DNA from 3 places in the Shewanella sp. SP1S2-4 genome. Region 2 is predicted to be linked to each of the others. Evidence: predicted binding sites of a transcription regulator. Region 2 holds the regulator's gene; each other region holds the start of a gene.
The links. Region 2 encodes sigma-54, which starts transcription at its own class of promoters, with help from an activator protein. Its sites were predicted from a motif close to GTTGGCACGNNNNTNGNNT; they were not measured.
Positions count from the first base shown of each region.

Region 1: a site for sigma-54 is predicted at 4,153-4,171, ahead of Q4Q52_RS02730 (TorF family putative porin). Genes of this name have one in related genera too.
Region 3: a site for sigma-54 is predicted at 1,828-1,846, ahead of flgA (flagellar basal body P-ring formation chaperone FlgA). Genes of this name have one in related genera too.

Region 1 is NZ_JAUOET010000002.1:116,768-121,826, forward strand. It holds gene Q4Q52_RS02710 (CHASE domain-containing protein) at 1-35, shown strand, start outside; gene Q4Q52_RS02715 (response regulator) at 32-466, shown strand; gene Q4Q52_RS02720 (bifunctional diguanylate cyclase/phosphodiesterase) at 476-2,209, shown strand; gene rimK (30S ribosomal protein S6--L-glutamate ligase) at 2,371-3,276, shown strand; gene Q4Q52_RS02730 (TorF family putative porin) at 3,363-4,055, opposite strand; gene Q4Q52_RS02735 (HU family DNA-binding protein) at 4,347-4,619, opposite strand; gene Q4Q52_RS02740 (response regulator) at 4,779-5,059, opposite strand, start outside.
Region 2 is NZ_JAUOET010000013.1:5,858-10,916, forward strand. It holds gene rapZ (RNase adapter RapZ) at 1-406, opposite strand, end outside; gene ptsN (PTS IIA-like nitrogen regulatory protein PtsN) at 403-846, opposite strand; gene hpf (ribosome hibernation promoting factor) at 849-1,136, opposite strand; gene Q4Q52_RS12985 (RNA polymerase factor sigma-54) at 1,165-2,643, opposite strand; gene lptB (LPS export ABC transporter ATP-binding protein) at 2,751-3,482, opposite strand; gene lptA (lipopolysaccharide transport periplasmic protein LptA) at 3,479-4,033, opposite strand; gene lptC (LPS export ABC transporter periplasmic protein LptC) at 4,020-4,580, opposite strand; gene kdsC (3-deoxy-manno-octulosonate-8-phosphatase KdsC) at 4,577-5,059, opposite strand, start outside.
Region 3 is NZ_JAUOET010000004.1:49,272-54,330, forward strand. It holds gene Q4Q52_RS06275 (protein-glutamate O-methyltransferase CheR) at 1-749, opposite strand, end outside; gene Q4Q52_RS06280 (chemotaxis protein CheV) at 857-1,777, opposite strand; gene flgA (flagellar basal body P-ring formation chaperone FlgA) at 1,983-2,690, shown strand; gene flgM (flagellar biosynthesis anti-sigma factor FlgM) at 2,766-3,089, shown strand; gene Q4Q52_RS06295 (flagella synthesis protein FlgN) at 3,092-3,517, shown strand; gene Q4Q52_RS06300 (LPP20 family lipoprotein) at 3,653-4,102, opposite strand; gene Q4Q52_RS06305 (FlgO family outer membrane protein) at 4,099-4,731, opposite strand; gene Q4Q52_RS06310 (flagellar assembly protein FlgT) at 5,011-5,059, shown strand, end outside.

The DNA of each region.
Region 1 (5,059 bases), on a different contig from region 2:
GGCCTAAGCAAATAGTGAAAAAGGAGCTTCTATGAGAGCAGCAGATCAATATCAACAGGTCACCATTTTATTAGTTGATGACGATGATGTGGATTACATGGCCGTGCAGCGGGCGATGAGACAGCTTAGGTTACTCAATCCCTTAGTACGAGCGCGGGATGGCATTGAGGCACTAGCGATTCTCACCAGCTTAGACACGATTAAAGGCCCGTATCTTATTTTGCTCGACCTTAATATGCCAAGAATGAATGGCTTTGAGTTTCTTGAGCGGATACGTTCAGATCCTTCACTTTCATCATCTGTCGTTTTTATGCTCACGACGTCGAGTACCGATGAAGATAGAATGAAAGCCTATAGCCATCATGTGGCTGGCTACATGGTTAAAACTGACATAAAGGACGGTTTTAACAATATTTTTAATATGCTTGAAGGTTACTGGCGAATAGTCGAGCTCCCATCCGCATAAGGTGAGTATATGGATTTACTACTGATCGATGATGATGAAGTCGATAGAACGGCAATTATCCGAGCACTTAGGCAGTCAAAGTTGACGTTTAATGTGATCGAAGCCAATTGTGCATTTGATGGTTTGAATCTTGCCTTAGAACGTCATTTCGACGGCATTCTATTGGATTATTTATTGCCCGATGCCAATGGGTTAGAAGTGTTAATTAAGCTCAATGCCATGACGCAAGATCAGACTGTGGTCGTGATGCTGAGTCGCTATGAAGATGAGAAACTGGCCCAGCGCTGCATTGAATTAGGTGCGCAGGATTTTCTACTTAAGGATGAGGTTAACTCGCGGATCTTAACCCGTGCGATTCGCTACGCGAAACAAAGATCTTCAATGGCATTGGCGTTACGGAATAGCCATCAAAAACTAAAAGAGCTGGCCGAGCACGACTCGCTCACTAAGCTGGTTAATCGCTATGGTTTTGAACTGTGTCTTAATCGAGCGATCGCAAGGGCGAAACGCTGTCACGATTATTTAGCGGTTATCTTACTGGATCTCGATGATTTCAAAGCGATTAACGACACATTAGGCCACCAAACGGGTGATGTGCTGTTACTCAAAGTGGCGGCTCGATTAAGTGAAGTGCTGCGAGATGGTGACATTATTGCCCGTTTAGGTGGTGACGAATTTGTCGTCCTGGTGACAGATAACGATTATAAATATTTCCCCATGATAGTGGCCAATCGACTGCTCAAAGTATTTGAGGATGAATTTTGCCTCGGTGATAACGATGTGCTTATCGGTGCCAGTATCGGTGTGGCTTTTTATAATGAAGCGGCTTCGAACAGTTCTGAGCTGATGAAATGCGCCGATATCGCCATGTATCGTGCTAAAAAGATGGGCCGAAACCAGATCCAGTTTTATTCCGAAGCCTTAGATAAAGAAGTACGCTACCGCAATCATATCGAATCAAGTTTGCGTATGGCCTTAAAAAGAAATGAATTTAAGGTCCATTATCAAGCACAGGTTAATGCGAAAACCCATCAGCTGGTGGGGATGGAAGCCCTTATCCGATGGCAGCACCCAGTGGATGGTATTATCGCTCCAGATCAATTTTTGCCCATAGCCGAAGAAATTGGATTAATGGATGACATTGATGATTGGGTGCTTGAACAAGCCTGCACCCAGGCACAGGTTTGGTTAACCCAATTACAGCCCCTAGGCCAAGAATTCACTATCGCGGTTAACCTCTCTGCATCTCAAATCGGAAATGAGAACCTGTTTGATAAAATCGTGCATACACTGACGAAGACAGGCCTGCCTGCTGGAGCATTAGAGCTTGAAATTACAGAAAATTGCCTTATTGAAGATCCCCATGAACATGCCAAAGTGCTCGATAGAATCGCCGGATTAGGGGTGCGTTTTGCCCTCGATGACTTCGGGACGGGTTTTTCGTCATTAGAACACATCAAACTGTTTCCGATCAGCGTGCTAAAAATCGATAAAAGCTTTGTCGCTTCCTACGATAAGGATGAAAAAGACACCCGATTGCTCGCTGCTTTACTCAACTTTGCCTATGGGTTTAATGTTATTTCTGTGGCGGAGGGTGTTGAAACGTTTGAGCAAGCAGAGTTTTGTACTGCTCGCCATTGCACTGTTTTACAAGGGTATTTATTCTCGCGCCCCTTAGATGCCGCGGCGTTTGAGGCCAAGTATATTCTGCCACTACTAACCCAAACTCAGCTCCCAGTGTGAGAGGTCTCGAACTATTTCAATAGCATAGTGATTTCGTCTGGTGAGGAATATTTTCTTGCTTTACACTGAGCAATAGACAAATATCAGCCCCTTTTTCTGTCGCTGTGCTTTTAGTGCCGCAGAATGGTTTATTCACTCATGCTTAAGTTGGTCACTCAGCAATGAAAATAGGTATTTTATCCCAATTCCCCCAGTTGTATTCGACACAACGTTTAGTGGAGGCTTGTCAAAGCCGCGGACATGAAGCGGTTGTGATCAATACACTGAACTGCTACATGAATATTAATTCCATTAAGCCTAGCATTCATTACGAAGGCACTGAATTAGTTGGCTTTGATGCCATCATTCCGCGTATTCATGCCAGCGTGACTTTCTATGGTTGTGCCGTTGTACGTCAGTTCGAAATGATGGGCGTGTATGCGGCGAATGATTCAATCTCTATTGCGCGTTCTCGGGACAAATTGCGGGCGCTGCAATTGCTCTCCCGTAAAGGGATTGGCATGCCAGTGACAGGCTTTGCCAATAAGCCGAATGACATCCCCGATCTCATCAATATGGTGGGCGGTGCTCCGTTAGTCATTAAGTTACTCGAAGGTACTCAAGGGATTGGCGTGGTATTAGCCGAGACGAAAACGGCTGCTGAGAGCGTGATAGAAGCATTCTTGGGGCTGAAAGCGAATATCTTAGTGCAGGAATACATTAAAGAATCCAATGGCAGTGATATTCGTTGTTTTGTTGTCGGGGACAAGGTCATCGCCTCTATGAAGCGCCAAGGACCCGAGGGTGATTTTCGCTCCAATCTGCATTTGGGCGGCTGTGGTGAGGTGGTTAAAATCACTGCTGTGGAACGTAAGATGGCGATTGCGGCGGTTAAAGCGATGGGATTGGTGGTCGCTGGGGTGGATATTTTACGCTCTAACCGTGGCCCTTTGATCCTTGAGGTGAATTCGGCGCCAGGCATTGAAGGGATTGAACAAACCACAGGGATTTCAGTGACTGAGCCTATTGTTGAATATATCGAGAAAATGGTCGCTGCCCGTAAAACCAATAGACCTATTATTGCCTAATAGTTGATTACGCTAAAAAAACGCTACCGTTTAAGGTGGCGTTTTTTATGCTTAGAGCTTAGACGTAAGATCCTAAATGTTAGATCTTAGAGATCAAAGCTGTAGGAATAGCCGAGTACCAGTTTGGCATCATCATCGGTGAGATCGGTATCAGAAACCATGAACGACACTGTGCCCATGCTGGTATCTGCACTGAGTGTGACGTTATAGTCGGCATAGTTATCTTCGCCAAACCAAGATTGCACAACATCACCGCTTGAGTAGCCATAGTGCACTGATAAGCTAAGTTTTTCAGTGAGAGGCACAGAGACAGTCGCGGCAAAATAGCTGAGATCTTTATTATCTAACGGATCGGCGGCGACATCGTCACCGGCATTGATGACATGGGAGTAACCCAGTTCAAGCCACTTCCAAGTTACTGCAGCATGGAGTTCACCAAAATCAATGCTGCCAGGAGCGTCTGGGTAGGCGTAGTAGAGGTAGCCAAAGTCGTAACTGATGTCTTCGGTAATATTGCCACCATAACCCGCGTAGAGATCTAGCTCGTAGCTCGTATCATCACCAAAATCCACATTCGATGCCCAAGTGCCGGCATAAAATCCAGAATCATGGCTGTAGTCAATCCCACCTTGGATTGCGACCGCATCTTTAGTTTGGGTCGCACCGCGCCATAGGTAATTAGAGGTACCACCAATGTTGCCTGATACGGCTGCAAAGGCATTGCCTGCCAGTAACATTCCCGTCGATAAGGCCAAAACGCTATACAGTGATTTCTTCATGCTCATCCCCTCGATTGACTTATTTATCGATTCACCATTGGCGCACTTAAGTAAGCAGTGGTCATTAGTGCATCTTGGTTTTTTTCTAAGAAGGGATTTGCTAATCACATGCCACTATTACAATCATATGTAAAACAATACATTAGAATATCAAGTGTTAATGAAATGTTTTTATTTGCCAGCTTATGGGGCAGAGGCGCACTCTTGTTGTGCAAAAAATATTCAGGGTTTCACTGGAAGAAAGCAAAAAAAAACGCCTCACAATGGAGGCGTTGTTTTGAATTTTCTCGCTTAGTTTACGCTGTCGCGTAGGGTTTTACCCGCTTTAAACTTAGGCACAGTCGCTTCAGCGATTTGAATTTCTTTACCCGTTTGTGGGTTACGGCCAGTGCGAGCAGCACGAGTCGCAGTTTCAAACGAACCGAAGCCTACGATGGAGATTTTGTCACCATTTTTCATTGATTCGGTAATGGCTGCTTCAAAAGACTTCAATGCGCGTGCGGCTTCTACTTTCGTTAGATCGGCATTTTCTGCAATTTTGGCGATAAGTTCAGTTTTGTTCATTTTTATTGTCTCTTCTTTCCGTAGATTTATTTGAAATAAGCGTGCCTAACATGCCATAAGGTTCAGCGCTTGGAAAGCCTTTTGCGTCTAAGCTGCCGCAGGATGTTCGGTAAAGCGCAGAATATTTACTCAGTTCGTGACTTAAGTTTTATTCTGGTTTCATTCTTCTAACAGTTGATAGAGTAATTTTTTAACCAATTTGGGTTCAAAGGGCTTGTCGCATAAGGCATTCACCCCCGCTTGGGACACATTGCTGAGGTGGGTATCGTTGGCTTCGGAAGATACCATTAAGATGGGAATGTGCGATTGCTGGCTTTCGCTGCGAATATATTGAGTCAGCGCAAGACCATCTACGCTGGGCATATTGTAGTCAGTGATGACTAAGTCGAACATATTGTTTTTCATCAACGCTATGGCCTGTGCACCATCTTCGGCCTCGG
Region 2 (5,059 bases):
TATCTATGTAGTGATCGACCAGTTTTGACATAGGCTCGAGCAGTTTCCCTTCCAGTTTTATTGCTTCTTGCAAAGAGACTTGGCTCTTCGACAAAGGGTGCAAACGGCGGGTTTCGCTGTAACGCTTGAGCAGAATTTTATCGCTGGAATTGAGGAAGAAGCTGGTTAACTCAGTATCAGGAGGCAGGCTCGCGAGTTGCTTCACTAAGACTTTATCCTGCTCAGGCATGTTACGCACGTCGACACTGATGGCGACGAGATCGTTACTGCCTTTGAGTTGCTCAAGCAAAGTGCCGATTAAGGGCAAGGGAAGGTTATCGACACAATAATAGCCGAGATCTTCGAGTACCCTTAGGGCGACAGATTTGCCTGAGCCTGAGCGGCCCGACACTATGACCAGTTTCATCCAGTGATTACCTGATAGAGTTCCGTTTCATCATGCGTCTTGCGTAATTGCTTTAATATTTGCTTGTCGCTCAGCTTTTCGGCCATGCAAGACAAGGTACTTAAGTGCTGCTGACATTGGTCTGCAGGCACCAGTAGTGCAAATAAAATATCAACAGGTTGCTTATCGATAGCATCGAATGCTATCGGCTCTTCACACTTAATGAGTATGGCAATGGGCTGATCTATATCGGCTAGTCGACCATGTGGAATGGCGATGCCGTTACCTATACCTGTGCTCCCCATCTTTTCGCGCGCCACTAGGCTTTCGAATATCTCTTGAGATGAGAGGGTCGGGTACTGGGCAGCGACTAAGTCGCTGATGAGTTCCAGTACCTTTTTCTTGCTGCCCGGAGTGGCGCAGGTAGTGCACTCCGGCCGCAGTATGGTACAAAGTTCCATTATTAGTGTTTTGTTAACTTCTCTTTGTGTTTAATAACCTGACGATCAAGCTTGTCAATCAGGGCGTCTATAGCGGCATACATGTCAGCATGCTCTGAAGTAGCAAAAACTTCACCACCGATAAGATTTATTCTCGCTTCGGCAATCTGTTGCATTTTCTCGACATTGAGCACAACGTGCACATTATTGATCTGTTCGAAATGGCGTTCAAGTTTTGAAAACTTTTCTTCTACATATGCGCGTAACGATTCGGTAATTTCGACATGGTGTCCACTCAGGTTTATTTGCATAGAAACGTCCTCCGATATCCACTGTAGGTTATAAACTTTTACGCTGATTAGAAGGCGGAATGAGCATAGCCTCTCGGTACTTCGCAATGGTTCTGCGGGCTACGTTGATCCCTTGTTCTGCCAGAAGTTGTGCCATCTTACTGTCGCTCAATGGTTTTTTCTGGTTTTCCGCTGCAACCAGTTTCTTAATGAAGGCTCTGATTGCTGTGGATGAGCACTCCCCACCATCGTCAGTACCGACGTGGCTAGAGAAGAAGTATTTTAGTTCAAAAAGTCCCTTAGGGGTATGCATGTATTTCTGTGTCGTCACCCGTGAGATGGTCGACTCATGCATTTCTACCGCTTCGGCAATATCGTTAAGCACCATAGGTTTCATGGCTTCTTCACCGTATTCAAAGAAACCTTGCTGATATTGGACGATACAGTTCGCCACCTTCAACAAGGTATCATTACGGCTCTCTAAACTCTTGATAAACCATTTAGCCTCTTGCAGATGGCCACGAATAAATTGGCTATCGGCTTGGCTTTTAGTGCTGCGCGCCATCGAGGCATAATGTTGGTTTACATTGATTTTTGGCATGCAGTCAGGATTCAGCTCAACCACCCAGCGGCCATTTTTCTTCGACACTGACACATCTGGGATGACGTATTCGTCATCGTTGGGCGTAATCAATAAACCTGGGCGGGGATTGAGGGTTTGGATAAGCGCTATGCCGTCTCTTAACTCATCCTCTTTTAATTTAGTCTTACGCATCAACAATCTAAAATCGCGGGCGGCGATCAGATCTAAATGATCTTTGATCAGCATGCGGGCGTTTTCTAGGTTGGGCGTGTCAGCGGCGAAATGCGACAGTTGGATCAACAGGCACTCGCTTAAATCGCGGGCGGCAACACCAATGGGATCAAAGTGTTGAATGCGCTTGAGTACGGCTTCGACTTCGTCAAGCTCAACCTCAGGATTGCCCATAGCTTCGAGAATTTCTTCAGTGCTTTGGGTGAGATAGCCCTGATCGTCAATGGCATCAATAATGGCGGTGGCAATGGCTAAATCGGTTTCAGAAAACGGCGTGAGGTTTTTTTGCCATTCTAAGTGCTCATACAAGCCTTCACTGGTCTCACCTTGGAAGGGCATATCATCTTCACGACTGCCACCGGGGCCAGAATTGGGGGAGGCGGTGAACACTTCATCCCAGGTGGTGTCCATGGGGAGTTCGTCGGGCATGGATTCTTTGGTTAAGGACTCTGCCGTGTCTATGGTGGAGCTGTCTTTCTCTGGCGGCAGAGTGCTCGATTCACTGAAATCCGTATCGGATAGCGTTTGGTTTACAGGGGCTTTAGTGGCGTCGAATTGATCCTCTTCCAGCTCGAGAAGGGGATTAGAATCTAAGGCTTGCTGGATCTCTTGCTGCAGTTCTAATGACGACAGTTGCAACAGACGTATGGCCTGTTGTAATTGTGGCGTCATGGTTAACTGTTGACCCAGTTTGAGCTGGAGTGACGCTTTCATGTTACCGCTGATCCCTACGTTATTATTGTTGGATGAGGTCGCTTGTTATCATCTTGAGTGGAGTCCAATGGTGGCATAAATTACCTGCATTGGCTCCGCTTGATTAACTATAGCCTGAATTGTTCACCTAAGTACACAGCCCTAACTTGCTGATTGTCTAAGATCTCTGCGGGTGTCCCCTCGGCAATCAAGTTTCCGTGACTCACGATATAGGCATGTTCACACACATCTAATGTCTCACGGACATTGTGGTCTGTGATCAACACGCCAAGGCCACGACTTTTGAGCTGTTCGATAATCTTTTTAATGTCGATAACCGAAATCGGATCGACACCAGCAAAGGGTTCATCGAGCAAAATGAACTTAGGATTTGCTGCTAACGCCCGCGCAATTTCGACACGGCGACGTTCACCGCCCGACAATGACATGCCTTGGCTGTCACGGATGTGGGTAATGTGGAACTCTTCGAGCAGATGCTCTAGCTCTTCTTCCCTTTGCTCTTTTTTTAATTCTTTACGCGTTTGCAGCACGGCCATGATGTTGTCATGGACGGTCAGTTTACGGAAGATACTGGCTTCCTGCGGCAAGTAACCTATACCTTTGCGGGCACGCAGGTGCATAGGATCTGCGGTTAAATCATCATCGTCGATAAAGATGTGGCCTTTATCGCTTTTAACCAGACCGACGACCATGTAAAAGGTGGTAGTTTTACCCGCGCCGTTCGGGCCGAGTAGGCCAACGACCTGACCGGTTTTTACCGTCAGACTGACGTCTTTAACCACTTGGCGACTCTTGTAACTCTTCGCCAGATTTTGTGCTCTTAGGGTGATTTGGGTCATTTAGAGTCCTGCTTTTTCACAGGTTTATCTGCTGGCGCGTCTGGTTTGGCATCATCTTGATAGCTTTCAGGCTGAATAATAGTGATCACGCGATCGTCACCACTACCTGTGCTCTCAGCAATCAATTTTTGCTGGATGATGTTATAGCGGATCACATTACCCGTCACTTGGCTACCCGCTTGATCTAACGAAGCTTGGCCTTTCAGTGTTAGGGTACGGCTTGCCATATCGTAACGAATTTCTTTCGCGCTCGCCGAGGCTGGACGACCATCGTCTAACACTTGGCTGTAAGTTGCTGGGTTACCAGTGGCCACTAAAATTTTGCTATTTTCACCTTCGGCAGAAAATGCACGCAGTTCATTTGCTTGGATTTTTATCGAGCCTTGGGTAACTTCCACCGGGCCAAAGAAGATGATCTGGTTGTTCTTGATATCTGCCGTTTGGCTCACTGCTTTGATTTTAACTTCCTGCTTTAGGTCGTCGACTTTAGCAAAGGCGCTCATGCTCATTATTAGCATTAGGCTGGCAAGTAATACGTTATTTTGCTTCATATGTTCCTACTACCTGACTGGTCAATTTCACTTCTTGCGCGTTGAGGTCGGCATAAAGGCCTTGGCCTTGAATATTAAAATCTTTCCCTGTGACGTAAATGGTACGGTCAGAGGTCATTATCATAGTATTGAGATCGAGTTCCAGATAACTAGTGGACAAGGTCTGGATCGGTTCTTCTGCGCTAATGGCATCAATAATAACATTGTTTTCGAGTACAACCTTGCCCGTTTCCTTGTTTAGCTTGCCCTGATCTGCACTGAGTTGCCATTGTGCTTTACCTTGGTCTGGATAAACAAGATAAACAGGTTGAGTAAAGTAAGTTTGATTCGTTGAATCATAATGTTCCATGTGTTTCGCCGTCACACGGCTATTGACTAGCCCTTGTTCATTGAACTCAACACTGCGCAGATCTTCAATGATGAAATCTGGGGTATTTTGATCTTTAACTCTATTATCGGTATCACCGCTGTGCTTGTTCTGCACTTGCCAATACAGCACTAATGCAGTTCCAAAAAAAGCAATAATCGCGAGTGTCACACGACTCATATACTCATTCCATGGGCCGAAGTGAATTTATTTTGACTGAGTAGCAACAGATCTGTGAGTTCACGCAGTGCACCGTGGCCACCATTGAGCGTAGTGACAAAGTGGGCGTGCTGACGCACATAGGGATGACCATCGGCCACACTGACCGCTAAACCGACGACATTCATCACGGGTAAATCGACAATATCATCACCGATATATGCTACTTCTTCCGGGGTGACACCATAGAGTGCGAGCAATGCTTCATAGGGCTCGAACTTATTATCTACGCCTTGGTAAATATGGGTAACCCCAAGGGCTGTCATACGGTTTTCAACGATTTTGGATTGACGTCCAGTGATAACGGCGAGATTAAAACCGCTGGTGAGTAGTGAGCGCACACCATAGCCGTCGCGGGTGTGGAAGGCTTTTAGCTCTTCGCCGCTATTGCTTAAGTAGATACGGCCGTCGGAAAACACTCCATCGACGTCACAAATCAA
Region 3 (5,059 bases), on a different contig from region 2:
AATAAAATCCCTTTTGGATTAAGAGCGGCAGCGAATTGCCGCAAAATTTTTGCCTTTGCCTCAGGCGCAAAATAAATCAGCACATTGCGGCAAAAAATAATGTCGAACTTACCAAGTAAGCTATAACTTTCAAGCAGATTATGTGCCCTAAAGTTCACCAAACGCTTAACATTATCCTTTAACTTCATATTGCCTGAAGGCAAAGCATCAAAAAACTGACGCTTACGCTCCTCGGATAAACCGCGCGCTAATGCCAAGCTATCGTACTCAGCATTTTTGCAACGTTCCAACATGGAAGGCGACAAATCCGTGGCTTGAATTGACGCACTACCCGCAAGCGCACCAGGCTTCTTCTGTTGATACTCAAGAATCGTCATCGCCAATGAATAGGGTTCTTGCCCGGACGAACACGCTGCCGACCAAATCTTAAGTGGACGACCTAAACGACTGTACTCAGGTAACAAAACGTTATGCAATAACTCAAATGGATAACGATCACGGAACCAAAGGGTTTCATTGGTCGTCATAGCATCGATCACTTCAGCCCGAAGCGCACGTTCCGTAGGCTTCATCGAATGCTTAACCACATCGGATAAGGATGGCAGGTTATATTTCCCCATCAGAGGAGCAAGACGACTGCGCACCAGATATTGCTTATTTTCACCCAGTACGATGCCGCTGTGTTGCTCTAAGAACAACCTAAATTGATTATATTCAGCTTCAGCGAGTGATTTATTTGGCACATTCACATCCTAAATCCTATAGCAAGCACCAAAATCAGTGCGAAACCATCATGTTATAAAGTCGAGATTATAGCGTAAAGCGTATCTAGGTACTAACTACTGCACTTACAAACTTACAAACTTAAGTGTTTATTCACGGCAGCAGCCAGTTCGTCGGGATTAAACTTAGCGATAAAGTCATTGGCCCCCACTTTTTGAACCATTGCCTGATTGAATACACCACTTAACGATGTGTGCAGTACCACTTTAATATGCTTGAGCTTAGGATCATCTCGGATCTCAGCGGTCAGGGTATAACCATCCATTTCAGGCATCTCAATGTCTGAGATAATGAGAGGGATTTCATCGGCAACATTGTCCATTTCTTTGGCGATTTCTTTAAGCTTATCTAATGCTTCTCGACCATCTTTTGCGGTATCAATTTGTAAGTTCAATGACTCGAGTGAACGAATAATTTGCTTACGCGCCACGGCAGAATCATCGATAACCATAATATGGTAATGCTGGGTTCTGTCGAGGGTCAGCTTTTCATTGGCTTCTTCACTGATGGCAGTTTTAACCGGTGAAATCTCATCTAAGATTTTTTCTACGTCGAGAATTTCAACCAATTCACCTTCTATCTCAGTTACTGCCGTCAGATAAGAATAACGACCAGCACCTTGAGGCGGAGGCATAATCGCTTCCCAATTCATGTTTATAATCCGCTCAACAGAACTGACCAAGAAACCTTGAACGCTGCGGTTATATTCAGAAATAATGATGAAACAGTTTTCAGTACTCGCTAAAGGTCTACCACCTGTTGCCGCACTCAGATCAATAACTGAAATAGTCGTACCGCGAATATGCGCGACACCTTTAACATAAGGATTAAGTTTAGGCAAAGTGGTCAGTGGCGGGCACTGCAGTACTTCTTTCACCTTAAACACGTTAATCCCAAACCGTTGACGACCGTTTAATTTAAAAAGCAGCAATTCTAAACGGTTTTGGCCAACGAGCTGGGTTCGTTTGTTGACTGAATCAAGAATACTCGACATAACTCTGCCTTGTTGTTCTGTTTATGTACGGCCCTATGACTCGTTTGAGTATAGGCATATTAATTGCTTACGTCTTATCTATCGATAAACATAGTCGAAACTGAGTCAATCTTCTGACAGTAATGCAAATTATTATTACAGTGGTCAGCTTCGAACTTGATAAAAGTATAGGTGCATTCTGGCGTTACAAGCTAGTCTCTTCATTATGAAAGTAAATTTAGTCTGTTTTTTTAGTGTTTTCGCCCTCTTCATGCCCGCTTTTGCGAGTGCAGAGCCTATTGTTCCCACCGTATCGGCCATCTCAGAATTAGCTAAAGCGCTTATTTCAGAAAAGATATCCGTGCCAACTAATGCCAAAGTCGATATTTCGCCGCAATTAGTTGACGCAAGAATGCTGCCGTCACAATGCTCGTCGCCGATTAAGGTTGAATTGGCGAGTGACAGGGAAATTAGTCGTAATAACACCCTAAAAGTCAGCTGCGATACGCAAGAGCTCGCTTACCCTTGGCAAATTTATATCTCGGTGAGAGTGGATATTTTATTCCCCGTTGTGGTCACAACTGAAACCTTAGCGCCTGGCGAACTCATCTCCCCTAGCCAAGTTGAAATCCGTTACATTGAGCAAAATAGTTTGCGGGGCGCTGAATTTAATGACCCTAGTAAATTAGCTGGTGTGCGAGTCAAACGACGCGTCTCAAAGGATAATCCCATATTAAGCAACAACTTATGCTTTGTGTGTAAAAACGACTCGGTATCTATCTATGTTCGTTCTAGCTCATTCGAACTCAAAACAGTAGGCGAAGCCCTACAAGATGGCAATAAAGGCGATCGGATCAGAGTCAAAAATAGCAGTTCAAACAAAGAACTAGATGCTATAGTCACGGGCATTGGCGAAGTTGAAGTAAGAATGTAAAATAATCTAAAGCTTTTTTATAAGCTGCCGATACCCCAGTTAAGAAATCCCGTACACACGACGCTGGAGCCGAAAATGGCAATTGATATTAGCAAACTCAACACTGCAACGACCGCACAAGTTCGTTCAGGTGCAACTAAAACTAGCAGCGATCAATCTGCTCAAGTTGCCACAAAATCGACAACACCACAAAGAAGCGACTCAGTGGTGATTACAGCGCAAGCGCAACAACTGCAAGGAGCTCAGACTAAAATGGCGAGCCTTCCTGAAGTTGATCAAAAGAAAGTGGCCGAAATTAAACAAGCTATCGCCGAAGGCCGCTACAAAATTGACCCCGAAAAGTTGGCTGCCAATATTGCAAGTTTTGAAGCCGAACTTAATGACTTAAATAAAGAGTAACTATGACTGAAATAGCTAAACTGGTAGATCTACAACACGCCCATTTGGCTGTTCTTAAGCAAATCATACTCAAGGAAAAAGGCGCTTTGGTTGACCAAAACGCCGATTTACTGCTTTCTCTTGCTAACGAAAAATCACAATGTCTGAAAGAACTCAAGACTAATGACGATATTCTGGCAAACCACACTGATAAGTCTCAACTCACTCAGCAAAGTGAACTCGTGCATAAAATGGCCGTTGTCAAAGACGCATTAACTGAATGCAAAGAACTGAACGATCAAAATGCCAGTTTAATTGAGATGAATTTAGCCAGCCTGAATCGCTTCGCTCAAGCTTTACAAGCTAGCAGAAACGCCTCCAGCCTTACGTATAACGATAAAGGCAAGACCTCAACTATCTCAAGTTTAGGTAATGATTTAAAAGCCTAACAGGCGCATCAATTCATACTCTGTATTTCCAGCTTCTAAGCTCTGATTAAAAATTAAACTTTAGTACTTTGCAGAAATAGAAAAGCCGCATACTACTCGTATAGTCCGCGGCTCAATAGAGTCATGTAGAAATGACTAGAAATACGTGACTTCTTTCACTCGCTGTGGACGACTCTGTTGTTGATACAGCGCCCATACCTGTGAAAAATCCAGTTCTAACTCAGTGACATAATGATCGCCAGCTGGATAACTCTTAACGACCCGCGCCCCACGGATCACACCAGAAACCGACGCTTTAACATTATCGTCCGTCAACATCCAATCACTGACACTGCTGTTTGCCGTTATTTTCTGCCCATAAACTTGTTCTGCTAATTCACGATAGGCCACAATTTTTGATGCTTGCATGGCCATCAACACTCTTTGTGATTGCTCTTTAGCCGGTTGAGTCGCTAAGGGCGCATATCCTATGGCCGTTAACTTAGGAAAACTCGGCGGCGGCACATCTTCCCATTGCACATATCTATCTTTAGCAGCGCAGCCAGTTAGCATTAGCGCCGCAATAACTAAAAGGTAGCGTTTCATTTTCCATCTCCTAAAACACGGACTTCATTCATGCCTGGACTCGCCTGACGATATAAGATGCCATTTTGTGACACAATTTGCTCCGAAGGCTGCATGTAGTTTGCCAACTCTTTTTGAGTCACAAAAGTTTGAGAGGCCGATACCACACGATTGTTACTTATGTTCACAATCCGAGTATTGATCGCCATACCATTGGTAACGGGGCTCATAGTCGATACAACAAGATGCTCAACGGGAAGATTTTTCGACAATTGTTGCCAATCTCGCGTCAAAATAAAATCCCCATTAGCCGTCACTCTCAAGCCATCAGCTAAATTTAAATCCACTACATTAAACTGAAAGCTATGGAGCGACGTCATTAATCCTTGCTGTAACTGCTGCGCCAACGCATTTGTGCCATTCATGTCACCCACTAATACTGGGGTTGCGACAACAATTGGTTGATCAGAACGCAGAGCATCATTTTGCTTAACGAGCTCTGTCACAATTCGCTGTGCTAAATGGTTGATCACTGCCGTTGGCGGCAACCCATTGCCATCCACTAAACTCGGCTTGGGCGGTGTAACCGATTTAGCCACACATCCACCTAACATCAGTAATGTTAAGGGAATAATCACACGCTTTAGCATTGGATTTACCTCATCTGTGGGTGTACTGGCAATTAAATCACTCACACTCTACGCGTCTCATTTTTGTGAGTAACAAAAGCCAGCAATCTTCGGACCAAAATTGCTCCAGCCCGACATTATTATGCTCATACGCTGTATATCGACTGCGCCAATGGAAACTTTATCGAAAACTCTCGTTAGTCAGGCATGAAATTTGCTTTGTCGGTATATTAGATTAAGTGTCAGGAAACTGGCTCGATTAGCAAGCTCGCCAATAGCTTAGCGATAAGGATTGTATTGATGCACATACCACGTTCAGCTTCGCTCATCATTTTGAGCCTTGCACTGC